One region of the Paenibacillus sp. FSL F4-0122 genome, then DNA from elsewhere that is predicted to be linked to it. Evidence: predicted binding sites of a transcription regulator. Region 1 holds the regulator's gene; the other holds the start of a gene.
What was found. The regulator Rex, encoded in region 1, represses fermentation and respiration genes when NADH is low (regulators of the CRP and FNR family bind a similar motif). The targets are predictions, from matches to a motif close to TTGTGAAATATTTCACAA.
Positions count from the first base shown of each region.

Region 2: a site for Rex is predicted at 1,408-1,425, ahead of MHH49_RS08795 (phosphoketolase family protein). Genes of this name have one in related genera too.

Region 1 covers NZ_JBBODI010000001.1:4,749,114-4,757,115, reverse strand. The annotation lists gene MHH49_RS20660 (amidohydrolase) at 1-1,150, opposite strand, end outside; gene MHH49_RS20655 (redox-sensing transcriptional repressor Rex) at 1,137-1,790, opposite strand; gene dinG (ATP-dependent DNA helicase DinG) at 1,921-4,782, opposite strand; gene MHH49_RS20645 (tetratricopeptide repeat protein) at 4,909-5,550, opposite strand; gene panD (aspartate 1-decarboxylase) at 5,662-6,045, opposite strand; gene panC (pantoate--beta-alanine ligase) at 6,038-6,928, opposite strand; gene panB (3-methyl-2-oxobutanoate hydroxymethyltransferase) at 6,929-7,795, opposite strand.
Region 2 covers NZ_JBBODI010000001.1:2,086,020-2,094,021, reverse strand. The annotation lists gene MHH49_RS08810 (GyrI-like domain-containing protein) at 1-134, shown strand, start outside; gene MHH49_RS08805 (hypothetical protein) at 250-438, shown strand; gene MHH49_RS08800 (GntR family transcriptional regulator) at 526-1,248, shown strand; gene MHH49_RS08795 (phosphoketolase family protein) at 1,542-3,923, shown strand; gene ltrA (group II intron reverse transcriptase/maturase) at 4,551-5,813, shown strand; gene MHH49_RS08785 (ABC transporter ATP-binding protein) at 5,980-8,002, shown strand, end outside.

The DNA of each region.
Region 1 (8,002 bases):
ACAACAGATCTGTGTGTGGCAGCAAATGCGGCTGATCTATATCAATTGCAATGAAATCAGCTTTCATCCCAACAGCAAGTCTACCTACATTATTTAAAAAGATGGACTGGGCGCCATATTCTGTAGCCATACGTAGAGCTTCTGGAGCTGGAACAGCCGTTGGATCACCGCTGACACCCTTATGAATGAGAGCTGCAAGCCGCATCTCTTCAAACATATCCAAGTTATTGTTGCTGGCCGCGCCATCCGTGCCAAGAGACACCTTCACACCAGCTTTTAGAAGATCAGTAACCCGAGCCACTCCGCTAGCCAGCTTCAAATTACTGCCCGGATTATGAGAGACACCCACATTATGGCGAGCCAAGATCTCAATCTCTTCATCATTTAAATGAACACCATGTGCAACTATCGAGGGACGTGTGAACATTCCAAGCTTCTCTAAGTGAGCTACAGGACGCAACCCGTAATCCGCCACATTTTGTTCCACTTCACGTTTCGTTTCGGACATATGCGTATGCATCGGTAAATCCAGATCATGCGCTGCCTGCACGAACTTAACCAGGAAGTCCGGAGGGCAAGTATAAGGGGCGTGCGGCGAGATCATAGTAGTAATTCTACCGTCCGCCTTTCCATGCCAGTTACGGGCAAAAGAAATCGCTTCCGCAAGCTTGTGATTCTGTACATCCTCTGGACATAACCCGATCACACCACGCATCAATACGGAACGGATACCTGATAACTCAGCTACCTCAGCTACTCGGTCCATATGATCATACATATCGAGGAAGGTCGTAGTTCCACCCTTCAGCATTTCCAATACAGATAAGGAGGTTCCCCAGTATACATCATCACCGGTGAACTTTTCCTCCATCGGCCACATTTTCTCCTGAAGCCACACTTGTAGCGCTAAATCATCTCCATATCCACGCAGCAAAGACATCGCCGCATGACCATGTGTGTTTACAAGTCCAGGCATGAACAGCAGACGACTGCCATCAACCACTTGCACTCCAGCTTCCATCTGAGGCTCTTCTTTTCCTATGTAAGTGATTAAATCATCTTCAATAGTCATATATCCACTCAGAACCGGCTCATCCGTTCCCGGAGTCAGAAAATACCCGCCCTTAATTATCGTTTTATTGCTGTTCATGTTCGCTTTCTTCCTTTCCATCCCGCAAGTAATAAGCAAGACTTTGCAGATCAGTTGTAAAATCAGCTGCATGCACCCGGATATTCGGTGGTGTCTTCAGAATCACAGGGGCAAAGTTCAAAATCGCTTCAATCCCAGAAGAAATGAGAATATCTGCTACATTTTGAGCTTCTGAATCAGGTACGGTAATAATGGCAATGCGAATACCTTGCTCACGAATCGTGCTGCCTAGTTCATCCATTGGTTGCACAGTAAGGGAGTTGATCTTACGTCCAACCTTAGGAGCGTACGAATCAAATATAGCCGTGATTTTCATTGTATCTTTAAGATATGCATTGTAATTAGACAAGGCATGTCCGAGATTACCTGCCCCTACTAAAGCTACATTAAGCTGTTGATCCAGCTTCAGAATATGACGGATTTTCTCAATAAGATACGTTACATCATAGCCGATACCTTTTCTGCCGAAGTCACCAAAATACGCTAAATCCTTACGAATCTGTGCGGGATTAAGATCAAGCTTTTGTCCAAGTTCCTGAGAGGAAACTGTTAATATTTCGCGATTCTGGAGATCATTCAAAAAACGCAAATACACAGGTAGTCTGCGAACAACGGCTTCTGATATTTTATCCGATTTCATATTTTTCCTCCTAAAAATAGTAATGTTCTTGTGAAAATCCATATTCAAACGTATACCTCTCCTTATTAAGGGCGGTACTGTAACTTACCGCCCTTAAGGATAAGGAGGAGCTAAACTGAAGACGAGCATTTTAAGAAGCGCCGCCATCCTCTAGCCATTCCGCTATGCGGGGGACCATTTGATCAGTCAGCATATGCTCCATTTTGGGACCAGGCAATGAATAAAGGAAATACTTCCCGTAATGAGATTCAATAACCCTTGTATCATAAACAATAACTATTCCGCGATCCTGCGCCGTGCGAACCAGTCTTCCGAATCCCTGCTTAAAACGAATAACCGCTTGAGGAACAGATAATTTCATGAACGGATTCTTCTTCTGGGCCTGCAATAACTCCGACTTCGCTTCCGCCAACGGGTGATTCGGTGGTTGAAACGGAAGTCTCACGATGGCCAGGCAAGTCAGTGCTTCACCTGGAATATCTACACCTTCCCAGAAGCTGCTCGTCCCCAGCAGAACGGATGCTGCACTGTCCTGAAAGCGGCGGATCAGCTTGCTCCGGCTGCCACCTTCCACGCCTTGACCAAGCACCGTAATCTCTTGTGAGGCCAAAGCCTCTTTAAGCGGATCATATACCTGACGCAGCATTTTATAAGAAGTAAACAGAACCAGCATCCGCCCACGTGTTGTTTTGGCAGCTTCTGCTAACGACTGTACGAGTGTATCGACAAATCGAGCATCGCCCACACTGCCCTTCACACTAGGAAAATCACGCGGTATAACTAGCAGCGCCTGCTCGCGATACTTAAAGGGAGATGGAAGGAGTGAGGTCATTAGACGTCCCTCTTCCGCAGCTTCGTTAAGTCCGAGATTATCAATCATAAACTGAAAAGATTTATCTACAGACAGCGTCGCCGAGGTAAGCACGATGCTTTTTTTCTTATCGAAGAACAACTCTTTAAGCTGGCTGCTAACATCCACAGGGACGGCATACATCTGCAGTGATTTGCTGCGGTAATTTCCATTTGCCTCCAGCCAATATACTACATTATCGTCATTCAGCCCCATAAAGAATCTTACTTGCTCACGTATGGAAGCCAAATCCTTAAATAAACCGCTAATATCAGTAACAAGACTGTCTGCTGAGGATTGGCTTTCCTGGTCACGCATCTCATTAAGCATTTTATCACCCTTACGGATGATGTCGCTTAACGTCAGATTCATAGTGTTCTCAAGCGCAACTAATTCATCCCAATCCTTCGGCTTACGGGCGGGAAGCAAACGCATAACCAGTTGTCCCGCTTCCCCTGCTGCCGCATCACTGCGTTCCGGCAAAAGGCTGAACAGCTTGTCGCTGAGTGCATCCCAGGTTTCTTTGACAGTAAGCAGATCCGGGTAGATCCGATCGATGACTCCGCTCCATTCTGAAGCCTCTTCACTGCCTGACGACTGTAAGATCTGGCGCAGAGCAGGAAGCTGTCCGTTTCGGCTATCTTTATACAGTCGCGATAACGTGTGTGCCACAGTGAAATGCTTCATATGCATGCCAAGATGTTTACCAGCCACATCTTCTAAATGATGTGCTTCATCAATTACAAGATGCTCGTAAGCTGGAAGCAGCTGGTGCCCAGCTTTAACATCTGCGAATAGCTTGGAGTGGTTCGTAATGACCACGTCAGCAATCCCAGCTTCATGCTTGGCCCTATGATAATAGCATTTGCGGAACCAAGGACAGGAACGGCCCAGACAGGAATCGGTATCGCTTGCCACCGTCTCCCAGAAATCACCGCCCCGGCCGCTTAAATTCAGCTCTTCATCATCCCCTGATTCACTTTGAGTGAGCCATACGATCATCTGAGCTGCAGTAAGCGCATCTTCCCTTGGGCTTATAAAGTCCTTTTTATTAATTTTATGCTCAAACTTACGCAGACACAAATAATGTCCTCTTCCCTTAAAAATAGCAGCTTTAAACGGAAAAGGAACTACCTGCGTTAACAAAGGGATATCCCGCTCGCGCAATTGGTCCTGCAGATTAATGGTATGAGTGCTGACCATGACTTTTTCATTGGTGCGAACGCTTTGATAAATGGCAGGCAACAAATAACCGAGCGATTTACCGGTTCCTGTGCCCGCTTCGATCAGTAGGTGTTTGTCTTCGGCAAGTGCCGTCATCACCTCATTGATCATAATATCCTGAGCTTCCCGGCTTTCATACTGCGGTAATGTGTCTTTAAGTCGTTTGGTTACTTCGTCCATATAATCAGTAAAAGATAAATTCGCTAGCGGATTCTCAGCATGCTCATCTCTAGGTGGCGCTAACTCCGTCCAGTCTCCTACTGCAAGCGCTAATTGACGATAGAAAGTCAGATCACCTTCGGGCTGTAGCGTCTCCGCTTCCCGCTCTCGCAGCAGACCATCAAAGTACCAGCCCAGATCACTATCCTCTTCGGTAAACAGCTCACAGAGTCTCTGGATCGTAAGCAGCGGCAGCTCGTAGAGCTCCTCCAGACATTTCAACAGCACTAAAGCAGTCGCAAGTGCATCACTATCTGCCTGATGCGGACGATCATGTGTCACTCCAAAATGAGCACTGACAGAGCCTAGCTGATAAGATGTGAGCGAAGGAAAGCAAATTTTCAGAAAATCAATCGTATCCAAAATCCGCCCTTGAAATGGCAAATAACCACAACGATCTAAAGCATTTTGTAAAAAATGGAAGTCGAAAGCGACATTATGCCCTACAAGCACAACATCATCCAAGAGCGGAACAAGCTCCATCATCATCTCATCCAGCTCAGGCGCATCCTTCACATCATCATCGGTAATCCCCGTCAGACCTGTTATAAAAGGAGGAATCGGCGTTCCGGGCTTGACATAGGAACCATATACCCGGGAGATGGACCGGTCTTCTTCTATAATTGCAAGGCCAACCTGGATAATTTCACCCACGGATTGGGTTCCTGTTGTTTCAAAATCAAGCACGGCAAATTTCATTATAATTCTATTCCCTTTCAATTGAGACTCTTAATCAGCATAACAGAAGTTGCGAAAAAAGGCGATGCACACCACTGGTTCAGGGGATGCATCGCTTGAATAGAAATTTCCAAAACCGTTATTCTTTTACAAAAGGGAAACCAGCTGATTTCCAAAATGCAGCTTCCCTCCACGACGGCGGCATACCTCTAAGTTAACGTTTGGCTCCGGAAGCGCCGGGTCATGCTGCAAGGCAAGGTCAAACAATTCCTGCGCTTCATTAAAACGTTCCTGTGAGGCTCGTATGCAGCCTAAAGCATTATATACCATGGCTTTCAGCTTGGTCTCCCGTATCAAGCCCAGCATATGGTTCAGATGACTCCAAGCGGCTTCACCGTCACCTTCCTGCAGATAAGAGATGGCTAAATATAATCGAGCAGCCAAGCTATCCGGGTATTGCGCAATAACTTCTTTAAACTGATCAATACACTTTCCATACATCAGCAGCTTATAATATCCCTGACCTCTTACAAAGGAATCCATACACAGCTCTGGTGCTTCCTGTTCCGGCACTTCCTCTTCGACCACTGCTGTAAAATCCGCACTTTCGCGAAAGTGACTTAGCTTCTCAGCAAAAGCGAGCCATTCATCCATCACTTTATCGCTCAGTCTATGCAGCATATTATAATTGCATAAAAGCTCGTTCCGGCGGGCACCCTCCGCTGTAGGGTAATCTGTTATGATCTCCTGAAGCACCTTGTTCATTTCAGCAAACAAATGTTGAAACATGGGCTATCCCCCCTTACTGAAGATGAAATCAGTTCAGCTTGCCTGACTTCATTTTCTGCGAGATCGGGGTCTTTCATCCCTGCCATTCATTACATGGCGTAAGTCCATACATTAAGCGATTGTAGCATGCAATTCATGATCAGCCAGCTTCACTGGTTTGTTATTCTCATCCACGAATACCACCGTTGGCTTATGTGACTCCAGTTCTTCCGAGGACAACATCGCATACGAAATGATAATTACTGTATCGCCCGGCTGAACAAGACGAGCTGCGGCACCATTAAGACAGATCACTCCGCTTCCACGCGGTCCAGGGATTACATAGGTCTCCAGTCGCGAACCATTATTGTTATCCACAATTTGAACTTTTTCATTCTCAAGAATGTCCGCGGCTTCCATCAAGCTCTCATCAATGGTAATACTGCCCACATAGTTTAAATTCGCTTCCGTTACTGTTGCGCGGTGAATTTTGGATTTCATCATATGTCTAAACAAGTGCAGCAACCTCCTTTGGAATAAATACATTATTATCAATCAAGCGTGTTCTGCCAAACTTCACGGCAAGCGCTATAATAATTTCCCCATCCACTTCTGATAAAAGAGCTTCATCCTCTAATCCTTCAAGATCAGGGAATGTTAGGATCTCCGCATAATCAATCACCGCTAGAGGAGAGCTGGAAATAACCGATGTCAACAATTCCCGCACTTCAGCAACGGTTCTTACTTTTCCTTCTTCAATAGACTGACGTGCTTCACGTAAGGAACGAGATAACACCAATGCCTGACTACGCTCCTCTGGAGACAAGAATACGTTACGTGAGCTGAGCGCAAGTCCATCCCCTTCACGAACGATCGGACAAGGGATAATTTCGACATTCATATTAAGATCGGACACCATTCGGCGAAGGACAGCAACTTGTTGAGCATCCTTCAGCCCAAAGAAAGCATAATCCGGCTGTACAATATTGAAGAATTTATTAACCACTGTGGTTACACCATCAAAATGCCCAGGGCGGGAAGCCCCACATAGCCGGGTAGTAAGCTCCGATACCGAGACAGTAGTCCGAGTAGGCTGCGGATACATTTCTTCCACACTGGGGATAAATACAATATCTACTCCCTCACGTTCAGCGAGTTCCAAATCACGACGCTCGTCACGCGGATAGGAATCATAATCCTCGTTTGGCCCGAATTGCAAAGGATTCACAAAAATGCTCATTACCACTGTGTTGCTCATTTCTCCAGCCCGGCGAAGCAGACTGGCATGTCCGTCATGCAAGTATCCCATCGTAGGAACGAACCCAATCGGGGCGTGCCCGCCTTGTCTCATATACTCCAAAGCTTCGCGCAGCTGCTCAATGCTTCTGACGACTCTCATTTATTTCCCTTCCTTTCTGGCAGCGCCATATAAAGATTCCAAGACTGTTTCATCTGCATTAAAAACGTGGCCTTCATCTGGGAAGGAACGTTCCTTCACTTCCTTCACATACTGGCTTATGCCCTCACGGATCACATTACCCACATCCGCATAGGTTTTGACAAAACGTTTCTCACGATAAGGTGAGGCATAACGCAGCAAATCATGGAAAACCAATACCTGTCCATCACAGTAACGGCCTGCACCAATCCCAATGGTTGGGATGCTAAGCGCTTCAGAGATTGCCTGGGCTACTTCTTCCGTTACCAGCTCCAAAACGATTGCAAAAGCACCTGCTGCCTCAAGCGCCTTAGCTTCATCCATCAGGCGTTGGGCATCCTTGGCGTCTTTGCCTTGAATCCGGTAGCCACCAATCATATTCACGGATTGAGGAGTAAGCCCGATGTGTCCCAGCACAGGGACTCCCGCAGCCACAACCGTAGCTACAGTCTCACAAATCTCAAGTCCACCTTCCATTTTGACGGCATGAGCCCGCCCTTCCTGCATCAATCTGCGCACACCCCGCAGGGTTTCATCTATACTCCCGTGATACGTCATAAATGGCATATCAGCCACGATAAATGTACTTTGTGCTCCTCGAGTTACCGAGCGGGTATGGTACACCATATCTTCAATCGTTACCGGTAAAGTTGTATTGTATCCAAGGACTACATTCCCAAGAGAGTCACCAACCAAAATAAGGTCGATACCTGCTTCTTCTGCAAGAACTGCAGATGGATAATCATAAGCGGTCAGCATGCTCAGTGGCACACCTTCTGCTTTCATTTTTTTCATTTTTACAATATTTAGTGCTTGTTTGTTTGCCATTTCTCTTTTCGTCCTCCTTTTTTAAGTAACCTGCCCGTAAAAATCGCAACAAAAAAACCTTTTAGCAATCATTTGCTAAAAAGGTCCGAAGGGCAAAAAAGAGTCACTTGCGATCGTCCCTTCTGTCTCGGTCCTTACGGCTCAGAGCAGAATCCAACGTAACCGTCAAACGCAGTTATGAAGGTACTTTCAGTAATAAAAAATATA
Region 2 (8,002 bases), 2.7 Mb from region 1:
TAAAAATGTTTATAGATGAAAACAATTATGTGCTAAAAACGCTTGTTCATAGAGAAATTTATCTGTCGGATGCTAGAAAAGTAGAACACGATAAGTTGAAAACCATTTTAAGATATAGAATTAATAAAAAATAGCAGGTCGGCTTCGATTCCTTTACGGTTATAGGAAATGAATGCGGTTACCATCTTGTGATATAATAGATGAAATCGATAGATAGTTTGAGAAAATTGGATTAGGAGTGTTGCCTGGATGAGAAGATACAACATTTGGCGCCCGTTGATGTTAATTATTGTTGCTGTACTTACAAAAAGCTTGGTCACTAACCTGTGCATTTTGTTTGGTATGCAGGCTGAAGCAGCGAGTAGTATGGGAACGCTGGGCATGGTCATTGCCGGTTTAGTGATGTACAATCGCATGACAAATCGCCGTCGTAAATAAGGTGGCCGGATAGATTATAAACGTCTGGTTATTATGTTATAGTAAAGATTGAAATAAAACTTGTATCGACCTGAAAAGGAGTACTTCATGACACAGTTTGTCTACAAACAAATTATTGATGACTTAAAAATGAAAATTTTTGCTGGGCAGTTTCCCGATATGAAATTACCGGATGAACGAACGCTTAGTGAAACTTATCAAGTGAGTCGTAGTTCTATTAAAAGTGCTCTGACTAAAATGGCAAATGCCGGCATTATTTTTAAAAAGCGTGGCTCAGGGACATTTATAAATCCTTTATACATAAAAAATGAATCTATTTTTAACTACGAAGGCTCTAATTTAGGTGTCACCGACAATTTTCAAATGAATGGGAAGAAGCCAAAGATTAAAGTTCTGAAATTCGAGGTCATTCCACCAACGGAAGAACTGCAACGGGATCTGTTTTTAGGACCACATGATTTTGTATACAAAATCGTTCGCTTGCGTCTTTTTGATGATGAACCCTTTATGATTGAAACGGGTTATATCCCAATCAAAATCGTGCAGAACTTAAATCAGACTATTATTGAAGGATCTATCTTTAATTATTTGGAGGATTCACGGAACCTGGCGGTAACCAAATCCTTTTTATCGATATCCGCAGAACCCTCTGAGGCTACGGATCAAGAGCTGCTGCATTTGCAGGCGAATGAACCAGTAAGCATTATGGAAGGGATTTTCTTTTTAGATAATGGCACACCCTTTGAATTCTCCCATATGCGCTTCCACTATAAATACTTAAAATTTAATACCTTTGTGTCCGTTCATTAAAAGTAAGACTGGGGAATTTTTCTCGGTCTTATTTTTTTTATTTTGCGCAAAATAGATGAAGGACGAGTAGCAAATATCCCTGCAAACTACAGCCCATATTTTTACATATATATTAATATTGACGTATTTTTACAGACAATTGACACCATTTTTCATACTATGTTCATATTTTCACAAAATTGGACCGTATCATTTGTTGAAAAGGTTGAATTAATTTTTGGCGGCGGTATGATGTACTTGTGGAAGAAATTACGGCAATGTAGACACAGAAAAAATTTTGGGGAGTGGAAGAAATGGTATTATCCATGGATGTTGATTACTCATCAAAAACTTATTTAGAGAAACTTGATGCATACTGGCGCGCAACTAACTACATCTCTGTAGGTCAACTGTATTTGAAAGATAATCCGTTGTTAAGAGAACCGCTGAAAGAAGCAGACGTAAAGATTAAGCCAATTGGACACTGGGGAACTATTCCCGGCCAGAACTTTATTTATGCCCATTTGAATCGGGTCATTACTAAATATGATTTGAATATGTTCTATATCGAGGGTCCTGGTCATGGCGGTCAGGTCATGGTTTCGAACTCCTATCTCGATGGTAGCTATACTGAAATTTATCCGGAAATTACACAAGATATCCCAGGTCTGAAGAAATTGTTCAAACAATTCTCTTTCCCAGGTGGAGTTGCTTCCCATGCTGCCCCTGAAACACCTGGATCGATCCACGAAGGTGGCGAATTAGGTTATTCTCTATCCCACGGTGTAGGTGCAATTCTGGATAATCCAGATTTAATCTCCGCTGTTGTTATTGGCGATGGAGAGGCTGAAACTGGCCCATTAGCGGCTTCATGGTTCTCCAACCGGTTCATCAATCCAGTTACTGATGGTGCAGTTCTGCCGATCTTGCACTTAAATGGTTTCAAAATCAGTAACCCAACGATTCTGTCTCGTCAATCCAAAGAAGAAATTACTGCATACTTTAAAGGTATGGGTTGGGAACCGTTCTTCGTTGAAGGCGAAAATCCTGATCTAATGCATCCAGAAATGGCTAAGGTGCTTGATACCATCGTAGAAAGAATTGAAGCGATTCAAAAGAATGCACGTGACAACAATGACCTTACGCGTCCGGTTTGGCCAATGTTGGTCTTCCGTTCTCCTAAGGGCTGGACGGGTCCAAAGCAATGGGATGGTGTTCCGAATGAGAACTCGTTCCGTGCCCATCAGGTGCCGATTCCAGTGGATCAAAAGAATATGAAACATGCTCCAGCGTTATTGGAGTGGATGAACAGCTATAGACCAGAAGAATTATTTGATGACAATGGTCGTCTGAACGCTGAACTTGCTGAGATTCTGCCAACTGGCGACAGACGTATGGGAATGAACCCAGTTACTAATGCTGGCAACCAGATTAAAGATCTAAACTTACCCAATTTCCGTAAGTTCGCACTTGATAATTCCAAACCAGGTGAAGTAATAGCACAAGATATGGCCGTTCTGGGTAAATACATGAAAGATGTTATCTCTCTGAACGAAGAGAACCGCAATTTCAGAATTTTCGGACCGGATGAAACAATGTCCAACCGTCTGGGACCTGTCTTTGAAGTGACGAAACGTCAATGGTTGGATCAAGTGATTGAGCCGAATGATGAATTCCTAGCTTCTTATGGCCGTGTTATCGATTCCCAATTGTCTGAACATCAGGCAGAAGGTTTGCTTGAAGGTTACGTATTGACAGGCCGTCATGGTTTCTTTGCAAGCTATGAAGCTTTCTTGCGTGTCGTGGATTCGATGATTACTCAGCATTTCAAATGGCTGCGTAAAGCAACAGATCAAAGCTGGCGTGCGGATATTCCATCATTGAATGTGGTAGCAACTTCAACTGTATTCCAACAAGACCACAATGGTTACACTCACCAAGATCCAGGTTTGCTAGGTCACTTGGCTGATAAAAAACCAGAATTTATCCGTGAGTATTTGCCGGCTGATGCGAACTCCTTGCTGGCTGTCTTTGACACCGTCTTAAATGACCGTCAAAAAATTAACTTGATCGTTTCTTCCAAACATCCTCGTCCACAATGGTTCAGTGCGGATGAAGCACAAGAGCTGGTGGATAAAGGACTGAAGATTATTGACTGGGCAAGCACCGATCAAGGTGGAGAGCCTGATGTTGTCTTTGCTTCTGCAGGTACAGAACCAACTATCGAAAGCTTGGCTGCAATCTCTATCTTGCATGAAAAACTGCCGAACCTTAAGATTAGATATATCAACGTGGTAGACTTGTTGAAACTGAGAAGTCAAAAATTAGATCCGCGTGGCTTATCTGACGAAGAGTTTGATCAATTTTTCACAAAAGATAAACCAGTTATCTTCGCTTTCCACGGATATGAAGGTCTGATTAAAGACTTGTTCTTTGATCGCCATAACCATAACCTGCACGTACACGGATACCGCGAGAATGGCGATATCACAACACCATTCGATATGCGCGTATTGAATCAAATGGACCGCTTTGACTTGGCGAAGGAAGCTGTTCTGAGCTTGCCTAATGCTAACGACTATAAAGCGATCGCAGATGAAATGGATGCTATCGTTAAGAAACATCACCAATTCATTCGTGAAGAGGGTATTGATTTGCCAGAAGTAGAGAACTGGGTATGGAAAGCTTTGAAATAAACGTATAGCCAGTACCATAGGAAGCAATACAAAAAGACACCTTTAGAGGTGTCTTTTTATTTGTGTGCGCCCAGCATGGGCGCTATCTATAGGGTTGAAGTCCCGAATGGCGAAGGCAGTAGTAGCCATTAGCTTAAGGCAAGGGTGTCCACCGCGAGGTGGAATCTGAAGGAAGCCAGCGGCAAATCTCCGGTCTGAGGAATACGAACTTCATACAAGGCTAACGTAGGCTGGATGAGGTTGCACAACAAACCAAAGTCCATACTGCCAAAGGCGTACGAGAGTAAATGAAGCAGATAGATGGAGAGGAAGATAGCGTTCTTACCTGGGGAGATCTGTGTGATAGGCGAGTATACTTCGTAACCCTACTTGTGAGAGTAGGCTGAGTGCACAGAAGTCAGCAGACGCCATAGTACGCAAGCTGTTGCAACAGCTGCGGAAGGGCTGAACATGGAATAGGATTTATACATCCAGGCGTTCAAGATGAGCGATGAATGCAGAAAAAAAAATCCGAAAGGACCTGACTGAAGAAGGAAACGGTGAATCCCGTGGGGGTCTTCAGCAGGGCGGAGTTCATCTTTGGCACAAATGGAAGGTATAAATCACGTAAAGAGAGGTTAAAAAAAAATGTTGGAGCAACTGCTATCACGGGAAAATCTTCTGCAAGCCTTAAAGCGTGTTGAAGCGAATAAAGGAAGTCATGGCGTAGATGGGATGTCCGTAAAATCCTTACGAGAACACATCGTACAAAACTGGCAGACCTTGCGGCATGCCATAGAAGAAGGAACCTATGAACCGAGCCCCGTGCGCCGAGTCGAAATCCCGAAACCCGGTGGCGGAGGTGTTAGGTTACTAGGAATACCTACCGTGACAGATCGAATGATTCAACAAGCAATCGCGCAGGTGTTAACTCCATTGTTTGATCCAGAGTTTTCCGACCATAGCTATGGATTCCGTCCGAAAAGACGAGGGCATGATGCGGTGAGGAAAGCTCGAACCTTTATGAAAGAAGGATATCGATTCGTAGTCGACCTAGACTTGGAGAAATTCTTTGATCGCGTCAACCATGACCGACTGATGATGAAGATTTCGGAGAAAGTGGAGGACAAGAAAGTTCTCCTGCTTATCCGCAAATATCTTCAGTCAGGTGTGATGGAGAACGGGTTAGTAACCCCGACAACGGAAGGTGCCCCGCAAGGCGGTCCACTGAGTCCGTTATTATCTAACATTGTCCTAGATGAGCTCGACAAAGAACTCGAGAAACGTGGGCACCGCTTCGTTCGTTATGCGGATGATTGCAATATTTACGTGAAAACGCTAAGAGCAGGAGAGAGAGTCAAGACAACGGTCACCCGATTCATCGAGACGAGGCTAAAGCTGAAGGTGAACCAAGTAAAGAGCGCGGTAGACCGTCCCTGGAAACGAAAGTTTCTAGGATTTAGTTTTAGTGTGGACAAAGAACCAAAGGTGAGAATTGCGAAGCAGTCCTTACAGAGAGTCAAGGTTCGAATACAGGAGATATCCTCTCGAAAGAGATCGATGAAGATGGAAGAGCGAATCAAGGAACTAAACCACTACCTCATGGGATGGTGCGGTTATTTCTCGCTGGCGGATACCCCAAGTACCTTTCGAGATATGGATAAATGGATACGAAGAAGGCTACGAATGTGCCTCTGGAAGCAGTGGAAGACCCCTAGAACCAAAGTCAAAAGACTTATATCCTTAGGGGTACCTAAGGATAAAGCCTATGAGTGGGGAAATACCCGAAAAGGGTATTGGCGAATTGCAGGGAGTCCAATTCTACAACATGCATTGAATAACCAATATTGGGAAGCCAATGGATTAAAGAGTGTATTGGACAGATACAACTCCTTACGGAATATTTCATGAACCGCCGTATATCGAACGGTACGTACGGTGGTGTGAGAGGTCGGGGGCTAGCCGCCCCCTCCTACTCGATTCAAGTAACCATACAAAACAATTATAATCATTTTTTCATCTTTACCACTGTAAATATATGTGAGTAAATAGGTGGGTAAAGAAAGGGGAGAAATGTATGACATCTATTGATAAACTTCCCAAGTCTATAGAAATACAGCTTACAGAACAACCTTTATTTCACTCTGTATCTGATTTAATGAAAGATGGGCAATTCGGTGAGCAGTGGCTTGTATTGACTGAGAAGGAGGTTTCCGTTTGGGGGACGGACGGGAAACTGGTCTCAAAGCTTCTAGTCTCGAATATTACCGATGCCCGGGTAGTAGGCGGGGTAGGCGGCGGTTCGTTGCTTGTGGATACCCAAGCGGGGCCTATTATACTTATACGTTATACAGCATCACTTACCTCTATATTTGGTTTTGCTGCTAAATTAATTGGCGCTGTAGCTAAAGGCGAGGAACGGCCAACCGCTTCTGAAAAAGAGTTTCCAAGAAATTGTCCAAAATGCCGCAATCCGCTGCCGGAAGATTCACAAGCTTGTCCGGTGTGCAAGAGTAACGGCAAGGTTCTATTTCGGATGTTGAGTTACGCTAAGCCTTATAAGATCCAAATGATCGCTGCGGCGATTATGTTGATTTTTACTACATTGGTAGAGCTTGTTCCACCATTTTTGACGAAGATGATCGTTGATAATGTGTTGACAGAAAAGGATATGGGCTCGACGCTTCTATGGATTGTGATCGGGCTAGCAGCCACGTCCTTAGTAATAACTTTAATGCAGACTGTACGTGGACTTATAGGGGTATGGATTGGTTCCAAAATCATGGGTGATCTTCGTCATGATGTGTATCATTCCTTGATGAAATTATCTTTATCTTTTTTCGACCGAAGACAATCTTCGCAATTTATTGGACGGGTGAATAATGATTCAGAGGCGATGCGGCAATTTATGACTGACGGTGTAATCTGGGTCTCGGGTGAATCGCTGCGGGTAATCGCTATTTTCACTATTATGTTCAGTATGGATTGGAAGCTAACGCTGCTTGCTATGCTGCCTATGCCGCTTATGGTGGTGCTGTCGACCGTGTTATGGCCGATGATTGGCAGACGTTGGTACCAGCAGTGGAGATCTATTTTTAGATTAAACGCTTTGGTTGGCGATTCTTTGCAGGGGATTCGTGTAGTCAAAGCATTCGGCCAGGAAACAACAGAGATGTCACGTTATACGGTCGCCAATAAGGAGTTGGTGCGGCATAATATTCGGATCGAAGGCTTATGGCAGGGGATGTTTCCTGCTTTTGCGTTGGTTGCTGGTGTTGGTACGTTATTAATTTGGTTTTATGGCGGAAAAACGGTGCTGGAGGGTCAATTATCCATCGGTACGCTAATTGCTTTGGTGACCTACCTTGGGATGCTTCTCGGACCTTTGCAGTGGGTGAGCCAAATGATCAACTGGGCCAGCCATGCGATTTCAGCAGCAGATCGGGTCTTTGAGATTATGGATACTCCGTCAGATGTGCCTGATACAGTAAATCCAGCAGCCATCGGCCGCGTAAATGGTGAGGTTGAGTTTAAGCGGGTTACTTATGGATACGAAAAACATCATCCTGTGCTCAAGAACGTGGATTTAAAAGTGGGTGCGGGCGAGATGATTGGTCTGGTCGGACATTCAGGTGCCGGTAAGTCGACGTTCATTAATATGATCTGTCGCTTCTATGACACAGATGAGGGAACCATTACCATCGATGGTGTGGACATCCGAAATATCAGCCAGTCAGATCTGCGTAGTCAGATCGGTGTAGTGCTGCAGGAGACGTTTCTATTCGACGGAACGATTGCTGAGAATATTGCCTATTCTAAACCGGACGCTACGGAATTAGAAATCATGCGCGCTGCAAAAATCGCCAACGCCCATGATTTTATCGTTCAATTGCCGGATGGCTATGATACAAGAGTTGGGGAACGTGGACATAAATTGTCTGGTGGAGAGAAGCAGCGAGTGTCTATTGCCCGAGCAATAATTCACGATCCACGAATTCTAATCCTAGATGAAGCAACAGCTTCTGTAGATACAGTGACCGAGCGGCAAATTCAAGAAGCGATCTCGCGACTGGTAAAAGGCAGAACGACATTCGCGATTG